One region of the Eisenbergiella sp. OF01-20 genome, then DNA from elsewhere that is predicted to be linked to it. Evidence: riboswitches for the same ligand, from Rfam matches in the RefSeq annotation. Region 1 holds a riboswitch; the other holds the start of a gene.

Region 1 (9,053 bases):
CACTCACGATATGCATCTGATGCTGGAATATACGGACCGGGCTATTGTCATTGCGGACGGCGAGCTGATAGCGGACGATATCCCCGCCAGAGTATTGACCAGTGAAGCCATAGCGGATAAAGCATACCTGAAAAAGACATCGCTGTATGATCTGGCGGTGAGATGCGGGATCCCGGATCCTTCCGGTTTTGTAGAACGGTTTATCTATTATGAAAGAGAGGAGAGAGCCAATGGCTAGACTTCTGACTTATACGCCCAAGAATACCTGGATCCACCGTCTGAGCGGCGTGACGAAGATGCTGTTTTTTATTCTCTGGTCCATCGCGGGCATGCTCACCTATGATACCAGGATTCTTGCTGTCATGCTGGCCGTCAGCCTGTTGATCTTCAAGGTGTCCAAAACCGAATGGAAGCAGGTGGGGACGGTATTCAAGTTTATCCTTTTTTTCCTGTTCCTGAACCTGCTGACCGTTTTCCTTTTTTCCCCTTACCAGGGAACGGAAATCTACGGAACCAAGACGGTGCTGTTCCACATAGCGGGACGTTACAGCGTTACTACCGAGCAGTTGTTTTACGAGTTCAATATCATGCTGAAGTATTTCACCGTGGTACCGGTGGTGCTGATGTTCATGGTGACCACCAACCCCAGCGAATTTGCAGCGAGTATGAACCGTCTCGGAATCAGCTATAACGTGGGATATGCCATCGCTATTGCCCTGCGTTATGTGCCGGATGTACAATCCGATTTTACCAAAATAAAACATGCCCAGGAAGCAAGGGGAATTGAAATGTCCAACAAGGCATCCCTGTTTAAACGCCTTAAAAATATGGCTAACATTATTTTCCCTCTCATTTTTTCCAGTATGGATCGCATCGATGTGGTGAGTAATGCCATGGAGCTGAGAGGCTTCGGGAAGAAGAAAAAAAGGACGTGGTACATGGGGAAGTCCCTGGAACGCAATGATTATCTGACACTGGCTTTTGTCATCTGTTTTGTCGTGGGGGCGCTGGTGATTACGTTCTACGACGGCAACCGGTTTTATAATCCTTTCCGGTAACGGATGGGATACAAAAGCCATCCGTGTTTTGCATATTACACGAAAAATATAAGCCCTGACAGCATGGAAGGAAAGGGATAAGGAGAGCAGCTATGAATTTATCAATTACAAACGAAAAACTGCAGGTACAGATAAGCAGCAGAGGGGGCGAAATGCAGTCCATTATACGGGACGGCAGGGAGTACCTGTGGCAGGCCGATCCGCAATACTGGGATGAAAAAGCGCCTAACCTCTTTCCCTATATTGCCCGTATGACGGAAGGAAGATATACGCTGGACGGTAAAAGTTATCCCATGCCGCTCCACGGCTTTGTACATGTGACGGAACTTATTGCGGAAGAACAGACGGAGGATCGCATCGTTTTCCGGCTGGACGCCGGGGAAGAGACACGGAAACATTACCCCTATGCGTTTACCTACCGGGTAATATATGAACTGGACGGGGATGTCCTTCATATTACTTATCAGGTGGAGAATCATGATGAAAAGACTATGTATTTCGGAATCGGCGGGCATCCCGGTTTTCTGGTTCCCATGGAGGAGTCTCTTGGATTTGAAGATTATTATCTGGAATTTGCCGGCAGAAAAGAGTATGACGAACCTGTCAGAATCGGATTTTCCCCGGAGTGTTTCGTGGATGGCAGTACAGAACCTTTCCCTCTGGAAGACGGGAAAAAGATACCGTTACGGCACAGCCTCTTCGATAATGACGCCATTGTTCTGACACAGGTGCCGAAAATGGTGTCATTAAAATCAGACAGGGGTACGCGCCGTGTGACAGTGAGTTACCCGGATATGGACTATATCGGTTTCTGGCATGCCACATTAACTGAAGCACCTTATGTTTGTATAGAACCCTGGTCGTCCCTTCCTTCAAGACAGGGAGTTGTAGAGGAGCTTTCCGACCAGCCGGGCCTGGTAAGCCTGAAGGCCGGCGGTGTGTACCGGAACAGCTGGAGCATTGAGATTCAGTAAGCTTCCCAAAACGGTATATAGTTTCTGCAATATGGCGGCCCTGTCTGAATTTTAGACAGGGCCGTTTTTCAGTGTGCCTTAAGGCACGCTTTCTATGGAAGGGGCGGAGAGAGAATGGTATTTGCCCGTCATACCTTTTTTCATGGATTTAGTTACTGCCCGTAGCCATAACCTTCAGCCTTCCCATCACCTTCTCCACCGGGGGAAGGGCAATAAGGATAACGGTAAGAATCGCTTCCGGAAGAATATAGCTGAGGTTATAAAGGGTAGATGCCCAGATGGCGGCCATATTTCCCCCAAAGTCACCCACATAAGTGGTATAGAAAATAAATCCGGAAATTTCATGGAACAGGAACCGACCGGCTACGCCCACGAGATAACCCTTCAGAAGGCCGTGCTTTGATTTGCTGAAGAATCCGGAAAGACCGAGGGCGCCGAATGCCAGCGGAAAGTCCAGAAGGACCTGGGCGGGATGAACCACATAAGGCCCGGTAATAAACTGCAGCACACCATAGGCCAGAGCGGCTATGATGCCGACTTTCGGACCATACCAGTAACCGGCCAGACAGACGATTAACATGGAAAAAAGGGTGATGGATCCGCCGTTAGGCAGGCTGGGCAGCTTGATAACGGTGGCGATGACGGTTGCCAGGGCAATGGCAACGCCGGAATAAACGACTTGCTTTACGGTGATAGAACTTTTGCTCATAAAAAAACCTCCTTGGTATTCGTACGCAAAGAGGGGAAACAATGACTGCAACGGCGGCAATAACTTTTATAATTATTACGCAGACAATTACAATCATATGACGTTCCTGTGTAAAGACAAATAATAGAAGGTATAAGTTGATCTTATTTGCTTTTACAAAGGTGCTTCCTTACGCCGGTATTACCCGGGTCAAGTGGTAAGGGTCAGAAACCATCGGTTTCAGTCTCAGCAATCGGCTCCCCTAGCGTGCATCTGTATTAAATTCTTATTTACTATAAACTGGCAACACAAAAAAGTCAAGTATGTACTGAGAAAAGTGTACTTCTGCAGCTGTTAATTATAACGAAACATAGAATAAGGTCAGAATATAATGGAAGATGTTGGCGCTTTAGCAAATATGGTAAATATTATATACTAATGTTAATAATTATTTCTAGCCAGATTAAGAAAATACATATATACTATTAATTAGTAGTAAATAGAACTGGCAGGTATATTAAAGATGATTGACAGGTTGTTTGCGGAACGTTTAATAGATAAACTATCACAGTTTACGGAATATAATATTAATATTATGGACGAGGACGGGATTATCATAGCGAGCAGAATGAAGGAAAGGGTCGGTACTTTCCATGAGGTAGCATTTCAGCTGATGAAAGGAGATGAGGACAGCAGGGTTGTAACGAAAGAAGATTCGGATAAAGGCGTAAAATGCGGTGTTAATATGGTGGTTCATGTAAATAAAAGAAAAGAAGGCGTAGTTGGTTTGTCAGGTGATCCAAGGGAAATAATGCCGGTGGCAAAAATTGTTAAGATGTCTGTAGAATTAATGCTGGAGTATGAATCCTATAAATTTGAAAGCTTGAGAAAATATAATTTAAAGGAACAGCTGATACACCTGATTTTGTATAGTGATGATTTTGTCAGAGAGGATTTAACAAAATATATTGTTGCATTGAATCTGGAAGAAGATATGGTGCGTGTGCCTATTTTGATAGAATGTAAGGACAGTACGGTGAGCGGGGAAAAACTAAGACAGCTTCTGGAGGACAACAAATATTTTTCAAGACAGGATTTTGTTGACATTACCAGGGAAGGTTTTTTGGTGATTTTTAAATCCATTGACTGCCCGATCGGATATATCATGCAGGATTACAAATATATGATTGCAGAGTATCTCGCTGCCTTTCTGCAGTATATCAGGCATGCGGATATTAAGTCAGGGATATATATAGGGCCTTTACAAAATGACATCATGTACTATCGTCAGGCCTATCTGTATTGCCTGTGGATGCAGAAAAATATAAGAAAATCAGGAAGCTTTTATTTTTATGATTATATAGTGAAATATCTGGAGTCAATGGCATCAATGACAGAATTCCATACGCTGTTTTTGATGCTCAAGCAGAAGCTGGGACAAAAGTTTATTGATAATTATCTTGAAACGATAGGTGCTTTAATTGAAAAGGAATATAACCTGAATAATGCCAGTGACTGGCTGCATGTACATAAGAATACGCTGGTGTACAGGCTGGATAAAATCAGGGAAATTCTTAACATGAATCCTCTTGCGAAAAATTCGGACAGGGAATTTATGGAATGCTTTTATTATTATCTTTTGAGAAAATAGAAAACTGAAAATTCAAATGAGGAATGAGAAATAGTTTCATTCCTTTTTTATTTGTATTGACAACACAAAAAAAGGCGGAATTCTTTGTAGAAGGAGGACGAGAAGATTTCGTGAAGCATGACTATAATTAATTTATACAAAACAGCAGTGAGCAAATCAATACCTTGCTTATGAAAGAAAGCAGAGGTGTATGGACAGAGAATGAGAGCAGAATACAGGGACGCTGAAATAATTATCCGTAAGGCTATTGAAGAAGTAATGCCGGATAAAGCAGTCCGAACCGTATTGAATAAAAGAAAGAGCCTGGAAAATGTTTATGTAGTGTCAATCGGAAAAGCAGCCTGGAAAATGGCATATACATGTCAGGAAATTCTTGGCGAGCACATTAGAAAAGGTATTATTCTTACAAAATACGGTCATGCAGAAAAACCGCTTGATAAATTTGAAATTATTGAAGCGGGTCACCCTATACCTGATAATAATTCAATTGCCGGAACGCAGAAGATTATTGACATGGTTAAGACGCTGACAGAAAAAGATAATATTATTTTTTTATTATCCGGAGGAGGTTCCTCTTTATTTGAAAAACCAATTCGTGGAATTACGTTGGAAGATCTCCAGGAAGTAACACAGCAATGTTTAAAATGCGGGGCTGATATTACAGAAATAAATACGATAAGAAAAAGGTTATCGGATGTCAAGGGCGGGAAATTTGCTGCATATTGTGCGCCTGCCAGAGTTTATGCAATTGTATTGTCAGATATTCTGGGAGATAAACTGGATATGATAGCCTCAGGACCAGCTTATGCAGACACATCTACATGTGAGGATGCCTTTCATATTATTCAAAAATACGATCTGAAGTTAAAAGAAAATATTCTTTCTGCTTTAAAAGAAGAAACACCGAGATACGTGAATAATGTAGAAACATATTTGACAGGCAGTGTAAGCGAATTCTGTAAAGCAGCAGCGAAGTATGCAAAAGAATTGGGATACATTCCCTATATTTTGTCCGATACATTAGACTGTGAGGCAAAAGAAGCCGGAAGATTCATCGCATCTATTGCACGTACTGTATTAGAAAAGAAAGAATACAGTTTAAAAACGCCGTGTGCGGTAATAGTAGGCGGGGAGACAGTGGTTAAAGTTTCCGGGAGGGGAAAAGGCGGCAGGAATCAGGAAATAGCGTTAAGCGCCGCAGAAGGAATAAGGGATTTGGAAAATGTGGTAGTATTTTCAATCAGTTCAGACGGCACAGATGGACCAACGGATGCAGCCGGCGGAATTGTGAATGGAAAAACAGCCGAAGAGTTGGAAGCTCTGGGAATAAAATGTGAAGAGGCATTAAGAAATAATGATTCTTATCATGCCTTGGAAAAGATAGGGGGATTAATTAAAACCGGTGCAACAGGAACTAATGTGAATGATATAGCAGTCATTCTTTGCAAAGCATAAGGAGGGAAGTGTTATGAAGGATTCGATACATAAGTATTTCCAAATTGGGACAATTCAGTGGATGAGTCATCCCCCTGCAGACTATGAGGTGTTGGATTCCATTAAAACTATCTGCTGCGATGATTACTTTGATGTGTTGGAAGTAACGCAGATGAAAGAAGAGGCAGTACGTGAGAGTGCAAGGAGAATGCTGGAGCAGTCACACATAAAAGTGTGCTATGGAGCACAGCCAAGGCTGCTGGGGCCGGGATTGAATCCAAATGATATCGATGAAAATGGCAGACTTAAGGCAGAAAAAACTCTTATGGATGCTGTGGATGAAGCTGAATATTTAGGGGCGGGAGGTATTGCTTTTCTGGCCGGGAAATGGGAAGAAAAGACAAAAGAAAAAGCATATCAGCAACTTTTGAAAACTACAAAAAATGTATGTGATTATGCGGCTGGAAAAGGGATGACAGTCGAACTGGAAGTATTTGACTATGATATGGATAAGGCGGCCTTAATAGGTCCGGCGCCTTATGCAGCAAAATTTGCAGCTGATATGAAATGTATGTGCAGTAACTTTGGCCTTATTGTGGATTTATCTCATTTCCCAACCACATATGAGACTTCAAAATTTGTTATACAGACATTGCGGCCCTTTATAACACATTTTCATATTGGTAATGCTGTTGTGAAGGAAGGGTATGAAGCATATGGCGATCAGCATCCCAGATTTGGTTTCCCCGGGGGTGCGAACGATACGCAGCAGCTATTGGATTTCTTTAAGATACTGAAAGAAGAGGGATTCTTCGATCAAGAGAATCCATACGTCCTTTCCTTGGAGGTAAAACCCTGGAATGGAGAGAATGGGGATTTAGTTTTAGCAGGTACAAAGAGAGTTATCAATAGAGCATGGGCTCTTTTAGATGATTAAAATAAGAGGAGGATATGAACTATGAAGAGAAGGTTTATGGCATGCGTATTGGCCGGTATATTGGCGGCAACTGCTTTGGGTGGTTGCTCAGGAACAACTGAGACAGTAGACGGCGGAGATGAAGTGACGGAAAATGTGGAAAATAAGGGGGCGGAAGATGTAGTTAATGAAGTTGGAAACGAGGAACAGATTACATTGAAGTTTGCAACGGGAGCTTCCGAATGTGTTACAGCACTGAATACCATTTTTTCAAATTATAATAGCGAACATCCCAATGTTACTGTTGAAGTAACCGTTCTTCCGGGAGGTGTTGCCGGATTTAATTCCGCAATGGCCTCCAAATTGGCAGCAGGCGATGCACCGGATCTTTTCCAGTATCAGTGGGGATCGCAGATTAACACATATGCAAAGGGAGGTAATTTACTGGATATTACTGATATAGGAATCCGGGATACCATTCAGGATATTAAAAAACCGATGAATGTTTATAATGGAAAGGATTATGCATATCCGGTTGAATTTTCTTTATGGGGATTAATGTATAATACTGACATTGCTGAAAAGGCGGGAATTACAGAGACTCCGAAGACATTCGACGAATTTCTGGCGGATATGGACAAAATGAAAGCCAATGGATTGGAATATCCATTTATAGTTCCGGCAAAGGATGGTTCGGGGGCTACAGGTTTTGTATTCTGTTATCTTCATCAGATAGTTTCCGGTAAGAATCCTGACTTTTATTATCAGTGCTGTACGGGTGATAAAAGCTGGGACGGTGAAGAATGGAGAACATTATTTGAGACGTATGAAAAAATCCTGGAATATGCAAATCCTGACAGTCTTGGACTGGATGTAGACAATGCTTTAACCAGATTTGCAAGAGAAGAAGGCGCTTTTATGGTAAGCGGTCCAAGCACCATTAAAAAGCTTGAAGAAATGAACCCTGAGTTAGAAGGAAAACTCAAGTACATACCATTCCCTTTATATGACAGTGAAGATGAATATAAAACGATTGCAGATTTTGATTCATGTATATCCATCTGGTCGGGAACAAAATATAAGGAGGCGGCAATTGATGTTTATAAATATTTATACCTGCCTGAGAATAATACGCTGCTTGCCGAAGCAAGAAATGCAGTTCCTATTGTAAAAGGTGCGGATACAAGCTTTGTTGATGCATCCCTGCAGGATCAGATTCCCATTCTGAATGAAGGAAAATATGTAGGTTATTCTGAGAGAGAATGGATTCCCGGAATAAAGGAAATCATGAAAACTATTGTTCAGGAATGGATCGGAGGAACAGATCTGGATACTACTCTTGCAAACTTGGAAAAAGAGCATCAGAGACTTTTGGATGCTGATAAAGAATTTTTGACAGGATTTGAAGAATTAAGATCCAGTATGAGAGAATAGGAAAATAGCAGGCCTATGCTCCTGGGATTAAGGGCATGGGCCTGTTTCACTAAGGAAGGGCGCATTCTATATGAATCATAATAAAAGAAAAAAAATATCCGTGTCAGCTCTAAATATTTTTCAATACGGGATAATGTTTCTGCCAATGTTAATACTGTTTTTGATTTTTTCTACGTATCCTGTAGTTGAAGGGGTTTTTTTCAGCTTTACGGATTGGGATGGTTTAAACCCCAAATTTAACTTTATTGGTTTGCAGAATTATAAAACTTTTTTTCATGATTTTGTTGTTTTAAAACCGCTTTACAATACGTTTATATACGCTTTCTGGGTGACTGTTATTCAGAATATTTGTGCGCTGGCCCTGGCATTAGCTTTAAACCAGAAATTTAAGACTAAAAATCTTTTAAGGACATTTATTTTTGTGCCGGTAGTATTGAGTTCACTGATTGTAGGTTATATTTGGAGCTATCTTTTTACGGAACCAATTGCCATGCTGGGTGACATGCTGGGTATCGAAGTTATGAAATATAATCTGCTTGGTAATAAAGCAACCTCTCTGGCAGCCGGTATTTTTGTTTCGGTATGGAAAGGGGTAGGATATACAATGGTTATATATCTGGCCGGCCTTCAAAATATCGATAAGGAAATTAAAGAAGCGGCGCTGGTAGACGGGGCCAAAGGATTTCAGCATTTCCGTTATATTACTTTTCCTCTGATTGCTCCTTCCTTTACAATTAATATTGTACTGGTTATGGAGGGTGCCTTCAAACAATTTGATTTGATATTTGCACTGACAGGAGGCGGGCCGGGAAATTCCAGTGAGCTATTGTCATTGACAATCTATCGTGAATCGTTTGAATTCTATCGGGCGGGTTACGGTACTACAATGGGGGTAATT
Region 2 (9,053 bases), on a different contig from region 1:
TTTCCATGCCTGTTCAGTTCCAGTCTATCATTATCAGCAGCATGCCGTTTTCCACGGTAATACTGCTTTCCTTACCGATAAATTCATTGCTTACCCCAACCGGGAAATCATTGGTGACAACCGCTTTATCGAGAAGATATTTCATATTACGGATGGTAACTCCTTCCGCCTTCTCCCCAAGGGAAAACAAGGACAGAAAGCCCTCCAGGTTCTTTTTAAAGCTAACGGTTTCATTTCTGGCTACCAGTATCATACCGTTTCCGTCCATCAGATATCCTTTTGCCCCTTTCTCCTTTAAATAGGCCAGGCATTGGATATTTGCCATGGTATGGGAAAGCCTGCCTCCCTGCCCCCCGTAAATGACGAATTCCGTAAATCCCCTCTGCAGCCCTTCTTTAATGGCCGCCAGCATATCCGTATCATCCTTTTGCGCAGGAAGCACCTTCACCTTTTCGGGATGGAGGGCGCGCATTTCCATAATGGATTCCAGATTGCGCTCATCAATGGAATCAAAATCTCCCATGATCATATCCGGTTCTATTTCCAGATATCTGCAATAGCCAAAACCGCCGTCCGCCGCAATTATAAAATCCCCTTCATGAAGAGGAATTTCCGAAACGGTCAGATCCCCTGCCCCGATAATCACACATCTACCTGCCATAGCTGTTCTCCTTTTCTTTTATAATCCGATTTAACCGACCAGATTTTTTTTACTCCATTTTCCGGTAAGATACCTGCCTAAGGATATAAGGTAATTCACCGTCCATCCCGCCGGCACCGCATACCATACCGCCGCCACTCCGATCACAGGCGCAAGGAGGAATGCCCCGGATACCCGGATTCCCAGATTCACCAGGTTCGCCAGCGTAAATACCACCACGTCCCCGGCTCCCCGGAGGACTCCGTCCGTAACCGCCTTCAGGCCGATACAGATAAAGAAAAACTTAATAAAAGATAAATATCCCGTACCCGTTTCAAATGCCACCGTACCGCTTTGGCTGTCCATAAATGCACCGATAATCTGCTTATCAAAGAAAAACAGAAGCAGGCCGATTAAAAGCGCAAAACCGCCGGTGATGGCATAGGCGGCCCGGTATCCTCTGCGGACGCGTTCCGGCTTTCCAGCTCCCATATTCTGGGCCGTAAAGGTAGACATCGCGTTTCCCGTGGATATCATGGGAACAATACAAATGGACTCTATCCTGGTACCGGCCGCATAACCGGCAAGAACCGAAGAGCCGAATCCATTTACCACAGACTGTACCAGCAGCATGCCGATGGAAACGATGGACTGCTGCAAAATGGACGGAAGCGCTATCCTTACCATGGAACCGAGAATTCCCGCATCATATACCGGCACAGTCCCTTTGGCCTCAAAGCTGCGCAGGCGGTGCATCAGCAGCAGAAAGGATATGACAGCCGCCGTTCCCTGCGCAATTACCGTTGCTATCGCCACACCTGCCACTCCCATCCCGAACTGCGTTACAAACCACAGATCCAGGAAAATATTTAATACGGAGGAAAAAATGAGCAGGCACAAAGGCGTTCTGGAATCTCCCATCGCATTGAACATAGAGGAAAGGATATTATACATAAACAAAAAAGGCATTCCCAGAAAATAAATTCCCAGGTAGATCCCCGCCGCTACCAGAATATCGTCCGGTGTATTCAGCCATACCAATATCTGCCGGTTCATCAAAAAACCAAATACCCCCAGCAGGCCTCCCACAGCAAGGAAGGTCAGGAGCGCCGTGTAAACGGAGGTTTTCATTTTTCCGGTATCGCCGGCTCCCAGATATTGGGAGGTTATGACGGAAGCGCCGATCCCCCCGCCGATCGCAATCATTACAAATACATTTGTAAGCGCATAAGAAGCGCCTACGGCAGCCAGAGCCTTCTCCCCCACAAACTGCCCCACAATCATGGAATCCACCATATTATAAAACTGCTGGAACAGATTGCCCAGGATCATCGGAAGGGCAAACAGGAACAGGGTAATTCCGGGAGAATCCTCCAGCATATTCCATTTTCGTGCTCTCTTCTTCACCATTCTTTCTTTCCCGCCCCTTGTGCTCCATCCGGCCGGTAACAATAGCGGGCAGCACCAGTTCGGGCACATTTCCTTTCTGTTTCCTTTTCTCACAGCATGTCCCGTACTCATTACATAATACATGATACTGTTCACTCCGTAATCTGTAACGAATACATTCTTTTCTATTGTAGCAACTTTTTCCCCTGTTGAAAAGATTTTATGTTAAAATCTATTTTGGCATTGTATGATTATCACTGATTACGGTTCCGTGTCCCGCCCTGCGTTTTTAGCCGGGCAGAAGGAACCGCATAAGATATACTCCGGACAGAAAATGAGGTTGCTATGTTTACTTTCCCTGCAGACATGACCGTTTCCCAGAAACAGGCATTTGAAAAAAGATACCGTCAGGCGGCGGCATCGTATTTTCCTATGAGAGCGGCATATTATCAACAATTTACGGGCGGTACCTATAAACGCATTACCATACGGGGCCAGCGGACACGCTGGGGCAGCTGTTCAGGCCGCGGTACCCTCTCCTTTAACTGGCGGCTTATGATGGCCCCTCCCAAAGTGTTGGATTATGTGGTGGTCCATGAGCTTTGTCATCTGAAGCATATGGATCATTCCCGGAATTTCTGGAATGCGGTGGCGGATGTCATGCCGGATTATAACGATCATAAAAAATGGCTGAAGGAGCACGGATCGGAACTATTTATTCTGGATACCTGAACCTCTTATGGCGTACATATGATTCAGGGGTCCATTCCCTTTCCCCAGATCAAGCATTGCCTCAAGCGCTCCGTTCAGGTATTCTTTTGCTTTTCGTATGCTCTCCTCTATATCGTTCCCTTCCGCCATATGGCAGGCGATGGAGGAAGAAAGGGTGCAGCCGGTACCATGTGTATTGGGATTCTCTATACGCGGAGATACAAAACGGGATACCTTTCCGCCGCAAAACAGAATATCCGCCGCTTCCCCTTCCCGGTGCCCGCCTTTTATCAGTACGGCATTTCCGGTGCGCAGGGCAAGCCTTTCCGCCGCTTCCTCCATATCCGCTTCTGTTTGGACAGACAGGCCGGTCAGAGTCTGTGCTTCGGGGATATTCGGTGTAATGAGCGTTCCCATAGGCAGCAATTCCTCCTCCATAAGCTTCCGCGCCCGGTAAGAAAGCAGCTCACGGCCGCTGGTGGATACCATAACCGGATCAATTATGATATGGGACGGCCGGTACTGCCTCAGCTTATTCAGAATCACTTCCAGGATTCCTTTCCCGGATACCATTCCTATCTTAACCGCATCGGGATAAATATCCGAAAAGACACTATCCAACTGAGCCGCCACAAAATCCGGTTCCACGTCCCGTATCCCATATACGCCTCTGGTATTCTGTGCAGTCAGGGAGGTTATCACGGCGCAGGCGTACAGGCCGTGCACCGTGATGGTTTTTATGTCCGCCTGTATCCCGGCTCCGCCGCTGGGATCAGAGCCTGCAATCGTAAGTATTTTTTTCATCAAATATAGTTATCCTTTCGTCAAAAGATCGGATGTAATAATCCGACAGCTTCCGAAGGTTTTCTTCCTCATCGGCCGCAGAAGGGTCATAAACCGCCGCTACCAAAAAGCCGTCCTTTTTTGCCGTCCGCACCGCATAAAGAGCATCTTCAAATACCACCGTATCTTCTTTTGCCGTTCCGAGAATGCGCAGGGCTTCCCGGAAGATGGCAGGTTCATCCTTTCCGGCACCGACCTCCGCACAGGTGAGAACTTCCTCAAAACAATCCAGAATCCCGTTTCTTCGCAGCGCTTCCTCTATAAGGTTCTTATCCGTTGCGGTAGCCACACACATCTTTATATCTTCCTTCCGCAGCATTTCCAGCATATCCTTCACGCCTTTCTTCAGCTGTACCTTACTGCAATAAAAAGAGGCGATCATGCCATTGATATCCTCTATGATCGTTTCCTGCGAATCCGTTATTCCATAAGCCGATTGAAAATAAGAAGCCGCCTGGTGAAGGCTCCTGTTTTTTAACTGCTCCTCCAGATCCTTCCGGGGAGAAAGCCCCTTTGTGCGCAGATAATCCGCACCCAATGTATCCCAGACGGACATGGAATCCAGCAGGGTTCCGTCCGCATCAAAAACAGCGCCTCTTTGTTTCAGGGTCTTTGCCAGTCCCAGCAGTTCTCTGCAATCCTTCTGTATAGAAGGGCTGGCGAAAACAGCGGAAACCAGAGCCACTCCGTCAATCCCTGTGTTTCTTAGTTCATGCATGTTCCCCTTATGGATCCCGCCGATAGCGCAGACCGGAATGGAAACCGCACGGCAGATTTCCCGGAGTGTATCCAGTGTAACCTCCTGCGCATCCGCTTTGGTGGAGGTGGCAAACACCGCGCCGACTCCCAGATAGTCGGCTCCGTTTTTTTCCGCTTCCACCGCCTGTTCCACTGTCTGGGCCGATACTCCCAGCAGCATAGCATCCCCAATCCTTCTGCGTACCTCTCCGGCCTGCATATCCCGCTGTCCCACATGGATGCCGTCCGCTTTGCAGCGGACAGCCAAAGTCACATTATCATTGATCAGAAAAGGGACACCATAGCTGCGGCAAAGCACTTTTATTTCCTCTGCTTCCTTCAGGAAATCCTCCTCCGGCATATCCTTTTCCCGGAGCTGGACACAGGTAACCCCGCCCTTCAAAGCCTCTTCCACCTGCCAGCGAAGCGTTTTATCCCCAACCCATGACCGGTCGGTTACCGCATACAGAAGCAGGGTTCTTTTCTCACATTTCATGGCTGTTCTCCTTTTGAAAGCGCCATAGTACCGTCTGCCTCCAGCCTATATTTCCGGAATTCTGCCCCTTTTTCCAATGTTTTCCCATCCATATGATATACGGCATCAATGATATAATTTCTGTATGCGGCATTCCCCTCTTCCGGAGTCAGCCTGCTGAAGGCCCGTTCTCCGCAGATTCCCATCGCACATACCGCGGCGGCAACGGCATCCAGGGGGCAGCCGGGATTTGCAGCAAGATAAGCGGTTATCATGGCGGAGAGCATACAGCCCGTTCCTGTCACTTTACGCATCATAGGATGGCCGTTTCTTATGACATACATGTCACTCCCGTCCGTTACCATATCCACAGCCCCGGTCACCGCCACCACAGCCCCGGTTTTCCGGGCAAATGCACCGGTAAACGCCGCTGCCGCATCCAGAGTGTCATCCGTAACCGCATCCATACCGTCCGCGTCCACCCCTCTGGTCGTCCCCATCCCCAGGGCAAGCGCTTTGATCTCGGAAATATTTCCCCGTATCGCCGTAAAACGCACCTCCTTCAACAGCTTCTCCGCCGTTTCCGTACGCAGCCGGCTGGCGCCCGCTCCAACCGGATCCAGAAGCACCGGATGCCCGCAGGCATTTGCTTTTTTTCCCGCAGCCAACATGGCGGGTATCGTACGCTGATTCAACGTCCCTATATTGATATTCAGCCCGGCGCAAAGGGAGGTGATTTCCTCCGCTTCCTGCAAATCATCGGCCATAATAGGAGAACCCCCGCAGGCCAGCAAAATGTTGGCACAATCGTTTACAGTAACATAGTTCGTGATATTATGGATAAGGGGTGCCTGGTTTTTTACCCGTTCCGGAAAAGCCGCCATAGTGTTTTGTTCCATGGAATTTTTTTGTTCCATGGAATGCTTCTGTTCCATGGAATGCTTTGTCTCTGTCTGCATATTTATCCCTCTTTTCTCATCTTGCTCGTAACGGTTTTATCCCTGTTACTCTTATTCTTCAAAAATGGACACAATCTCTCCGTCCAGAATCCGGTTCATGTTTTTCACCGCGCAGAAGTTTCCGCACATGCTGCAGGTATCCTCTTTTTCCGGCCTGGAGGCTTCCCGGTAGTTTACGGCTTTTTCCGGATCCATGGCGAGGCGGAACATTTCGTTCCAATCCAGCCTCTTGCGTGCTTCACTCATGGAATTATCCCAGGACATCGCTTCCGGTACCCCTTTGGCAATATCTGCCGCATGGGCGGCAATCCTGGCAGCAATAATCCCTTCCTTCACGTCCGCCAAATCCGGGAGGCGCAGATGCTCCGCCGGGGTCACATAGCACAGAAAAGCAGCCCCGGCTGCGGCTGCGGCCGCGCCGCCGATAGCGGCGGTAATATGGTCATAACCCGGAGCCACATCGGTCACTATCGGCCCCAGCACATAAAAGGGGGCGCCGTGGCAAAGTGTTTTCTGGATTTCCATATTGGCGGCAATCTGGTTCAGCGGCATATGTCCCGGCCCTTCCACCATAACCTGCACCGCCTTTTCCCAGGCCCTTTTTGTCAGTTCTCCCAGAGTAATCAGTTCCTCAATCTGGGACGCATCTGAAGCATCCGCCAGACAGCCGGGCCGGCAGGCGTCTCCCAGGCTCAGCGTAACATCATATTCCCGGCAGATATCCAGGATTTCATCAAAATAGGCATAAAAAGGATTTTCTTCCCCTGTCATTTCCATCCAGGCGAAAAGAATGGAGCCTCCTCTGGAAACGATATTGGTCAGCCTTTTGTTTTTCTTGAATTTATGGGCGGTTTCCCGGTTAATGCCGCAGTGGATCGTCATAAAATCCACACCGTCCTCCGCATGCATGCGCACGATATCCATCCATTCCCGTGAGGTTATCTTCATCAGCGGTTTGTGATAAGAAACCACCGCATCATAGATAGGCACCGTTCCGATCATCGCCGGGCAATTCTGCGTAAGATACCTTCTGAATTTCCGGGTATCACCGAAGGAGCTCAGATCCATAATGGCCTCCGCACCCATATTCACGGCGCTGCGCACTTTTTCATATTCCATCTCCAAATCCGTCATATCCCTGGAGGTCCCCAGATTCACATTGACTTTCGTTTTCAGCATCGAGCCAAGCCCGTTAGGCACCAGGGACTTATGAAGCTTATTACAGGGAATGATGATTTTTCCCTCTGCCATAAGCCGCATAAGAAGTTCTTCTGAAAGCTTTTCTTTTCCGGCAACAATTCTCATCTCTTCTGTAAGGATTCCCTTACGTGCCGCCTCCATCTGTGTAGCATAATCCATCCTGCTTCCCTCTTTCCTGTTCAGGAGGGCCTGATTCGGAGGAGAAATGTCTGTATCCGGAGGAAAGTCCAAAAAAACGGAGCATACCCCTATAGGTATACTCCGCTGATAAACTGATCTCTCACTTCTTCCTACGTTGGCATTACCCAAATCAGGTTTAAGGGTCGAAGTTGGATTACTTCCTCTCAGCCTGCTCACAAGCTCCCCTGAACATATGTATTTTGCAATACCGGTACCGGTATTGTTCTGTCGGTTATCATATCATGACTGCCGTTTTTTGTCAAATGTGCGTCTGACGGGCCTGTGATTACCGTTCGTACTTGTCTGAACGGTCACCGCTCATGCTCTCTTGGAAAGCACTTCCTCTTCATACTTCTTCACTTCCTTGAACCAGTCACCCTTTACAGGCACATTGTTCTTTTCGCAGAAATAATCCCAGACATCACCGAAAGGATAGGTCTTCATTTCCTCCTGCATTGCCATCAGTTCGGTAAACTGGTTGGTATCCTGCAGCTCCTTGAATTGCTTGTTGGGAGAAACAAGGGCGTATAACAGGGCCTTCTGCATATTTCTCATGCCTACTGTCCACGCGGACACACGGTTAATGCTGGCATCAAAGAAATCCAGGGCGAGAAGAACGCGGTCAATGGCGTCATTTCTAACGATTTCTTTGGCAATTTCTTTGGTTTCATCATCAAACAGCACTACATGGTCACTGTCCCAGCGGACCGGCCGTGTCACATGGAGGGCAATCTTCTCATTAAACAGAAGCATGGAAGATATTTTATCGGATACCAGCTCCGTCGGATGATAATGCCCGTTATCCATCAGGCTGATGATACCGTTCTTAGCCGCATAGTTTATGGTGAATTCACTGGAACCTACGGTATAGGATTCCAGGCCGATGCCGAACACCTTGGATTCCAGGCATACGAGAACCTTTGCTTTGTCATAAGGGATAGAAAGTATCTGATCCAGGGAATCCTTAAATCTGGCTCTGGGGCCTATTCTGTCGGCAGGAATATCCTTGTAGCCGTCCGGGATCCATATATTCATTGCACAGGGAACGCCCAGTTCTTCCGCAAAATACTGGGAAATGCGGACACACGCTTTTCCGTGTTCAATCCAGAAATTACGCACCTCATCAATAGGGCTGGACAGGGTAAGTCCGTCCACTACCTTACTGTGCGAGAAAAAGGTGGGGTTAAAATCCAGGCCGATTCCTCTTTCCTTAGCGAAATCCACCCATTTCTGAAAATGTTTGGGCTCCAGCTTATCTCTGTCCGCAAATTCGCCCTCTTCAAACACAGCATAGCTGGCATGCAGGTTCAGCTTATGCCTGCCGGGTACCAGGCTGAATACCTTATCGATATCCGCCATCAGTTCTTCCGGTGTTCCGGCCTTTCCGGGATAATTTCCGGTAGCCTGGATTCCCCCTGTAAGAGGCCCCTTCTGATCAAAACCGGTTACATCATCCCCCTGCCAGCAGTGCATAGAAATTGCAATTTTTTCAAGGGTTTCCACTGCCTTGTCCGTATCCACACCCATCGCCGCATACATTTCCTTCGCAGAATCGTATCTTTCTTTTACGTTCATAAATCTTCCTTTCCGTCCTCCAGGGACACCGTGTCTCTTAACACTTTTTTTATAATAGGATTACTGCCTTCCGGCATTGGCCCCTCTCCGTTTCCGGAGGAAACCAGCTGTCATTCAGCTGGGATCATACTTTTTCACGCCGAAGGACTCATAGATGCAGGCGCGTACCTGGGCAAGCCCTGCGAATTTACCATCCTTGAGCATCTGTACCGCCAGGTTTCCGATTGCGGTAGCTTCACCGGGACCGGCATAGACACAGCAGCCGGATTTATCTGCGGTAAGCTGGTTCAAATAGGCCGCATGGGAACCGCCGCCCACGATATTGATGGAATCAAAATGTCTT

What was found. A riboswitch is a leader RNA that binds a small molecule or an ion and turns the genes downstream of it on or off. The one in region 1 is predicted to bind thiamine pyrophosphate.
Region 2: another riboswitch for thiamine pyrophosphate. It lies ahead of thiC (phosphomethylpyrimidine synthase ThiC); the one in region 1 lies ahead of DXA36_RS25510 (energy-coupled thiamine transporter ThiT).

Annotation. Positions count from the first base shown of each region.
Region 1 is NZ_QUES01000032.1:47,243-56,295, reverse strand. It holds gene DXA36_RS25525 (ABC transporter ATP-binding protein) at 1-238, shown strand, start outside; gene DXA36_RS25520 (energy-coupling factor transporter transmembrane component T family protein) at 231-1,058, shown strand; gene DXA36_RS25515 (aldose 1-epimerase family protein) at 1,151-2,032, shown strand; gene DXA36_RS25510 (energy-coupled thiamine transporter ThiT) at 2,181-2,741, opposite strand; TPP riboswitch at 2,891-2,994, opposite strand; gene DXA36_RS25505 (CdaR family transcriptional regulator) at 3,244-4,371, shown strand; gene DXA36_RS25500 (glycerate kinase type-2 family protein) at 4,573-5,826, shown strand; gene DXA36_RS25495 (sugar phosphate isomerase/epimerase family protein) at 5,840-6,742, shown strand; gene DXA36_RS25490 (ABC transporter substrate-binding protein) at 6,764-8,155, shown strand; gene DXA36_RS25485 (carbohydrate ABC transporter permease) at 8,226-9,053, shown strand, end outside.
Region 2 is NZ_QUES01000021.1:84,353-93,405, reverse strand. It holds gene DXA36_RS21215 (thiamine diphosphokinase) at 14-661, opposite strand; gene DXA36_RS21210 (MATE family efflux transporter) at 692-2,050, opposite strand; gene DXA36_RS21205 (M48 family metallopeptidase) at 2,375-2,761, shown strand; gene thiD (bifunctional hydroxymethylpyrimidine kinase/phosphomethylpyrimidine kinase) at 2,741-3,544, opposite strand; gene thiE (thiamine phosphate synthase) at 3,513-4,817, opposite strand; gene thiM (hydroxyethylthiazole kinase) at 4,814-5,680, opposite strand; gene thiC (phosphomethylpyrimidine synthase ThiC) at 5,807-7,114, opposite strand; TPP riboswitch at 7,226-7,332, opposite strand; gene DXA36_RS21180 (L-rhamnose isomerase) at 7,454-8,710, opposite strand; gene rhaB (rhamnulokinase) at 8,825-9,053, opposite strand, start outside.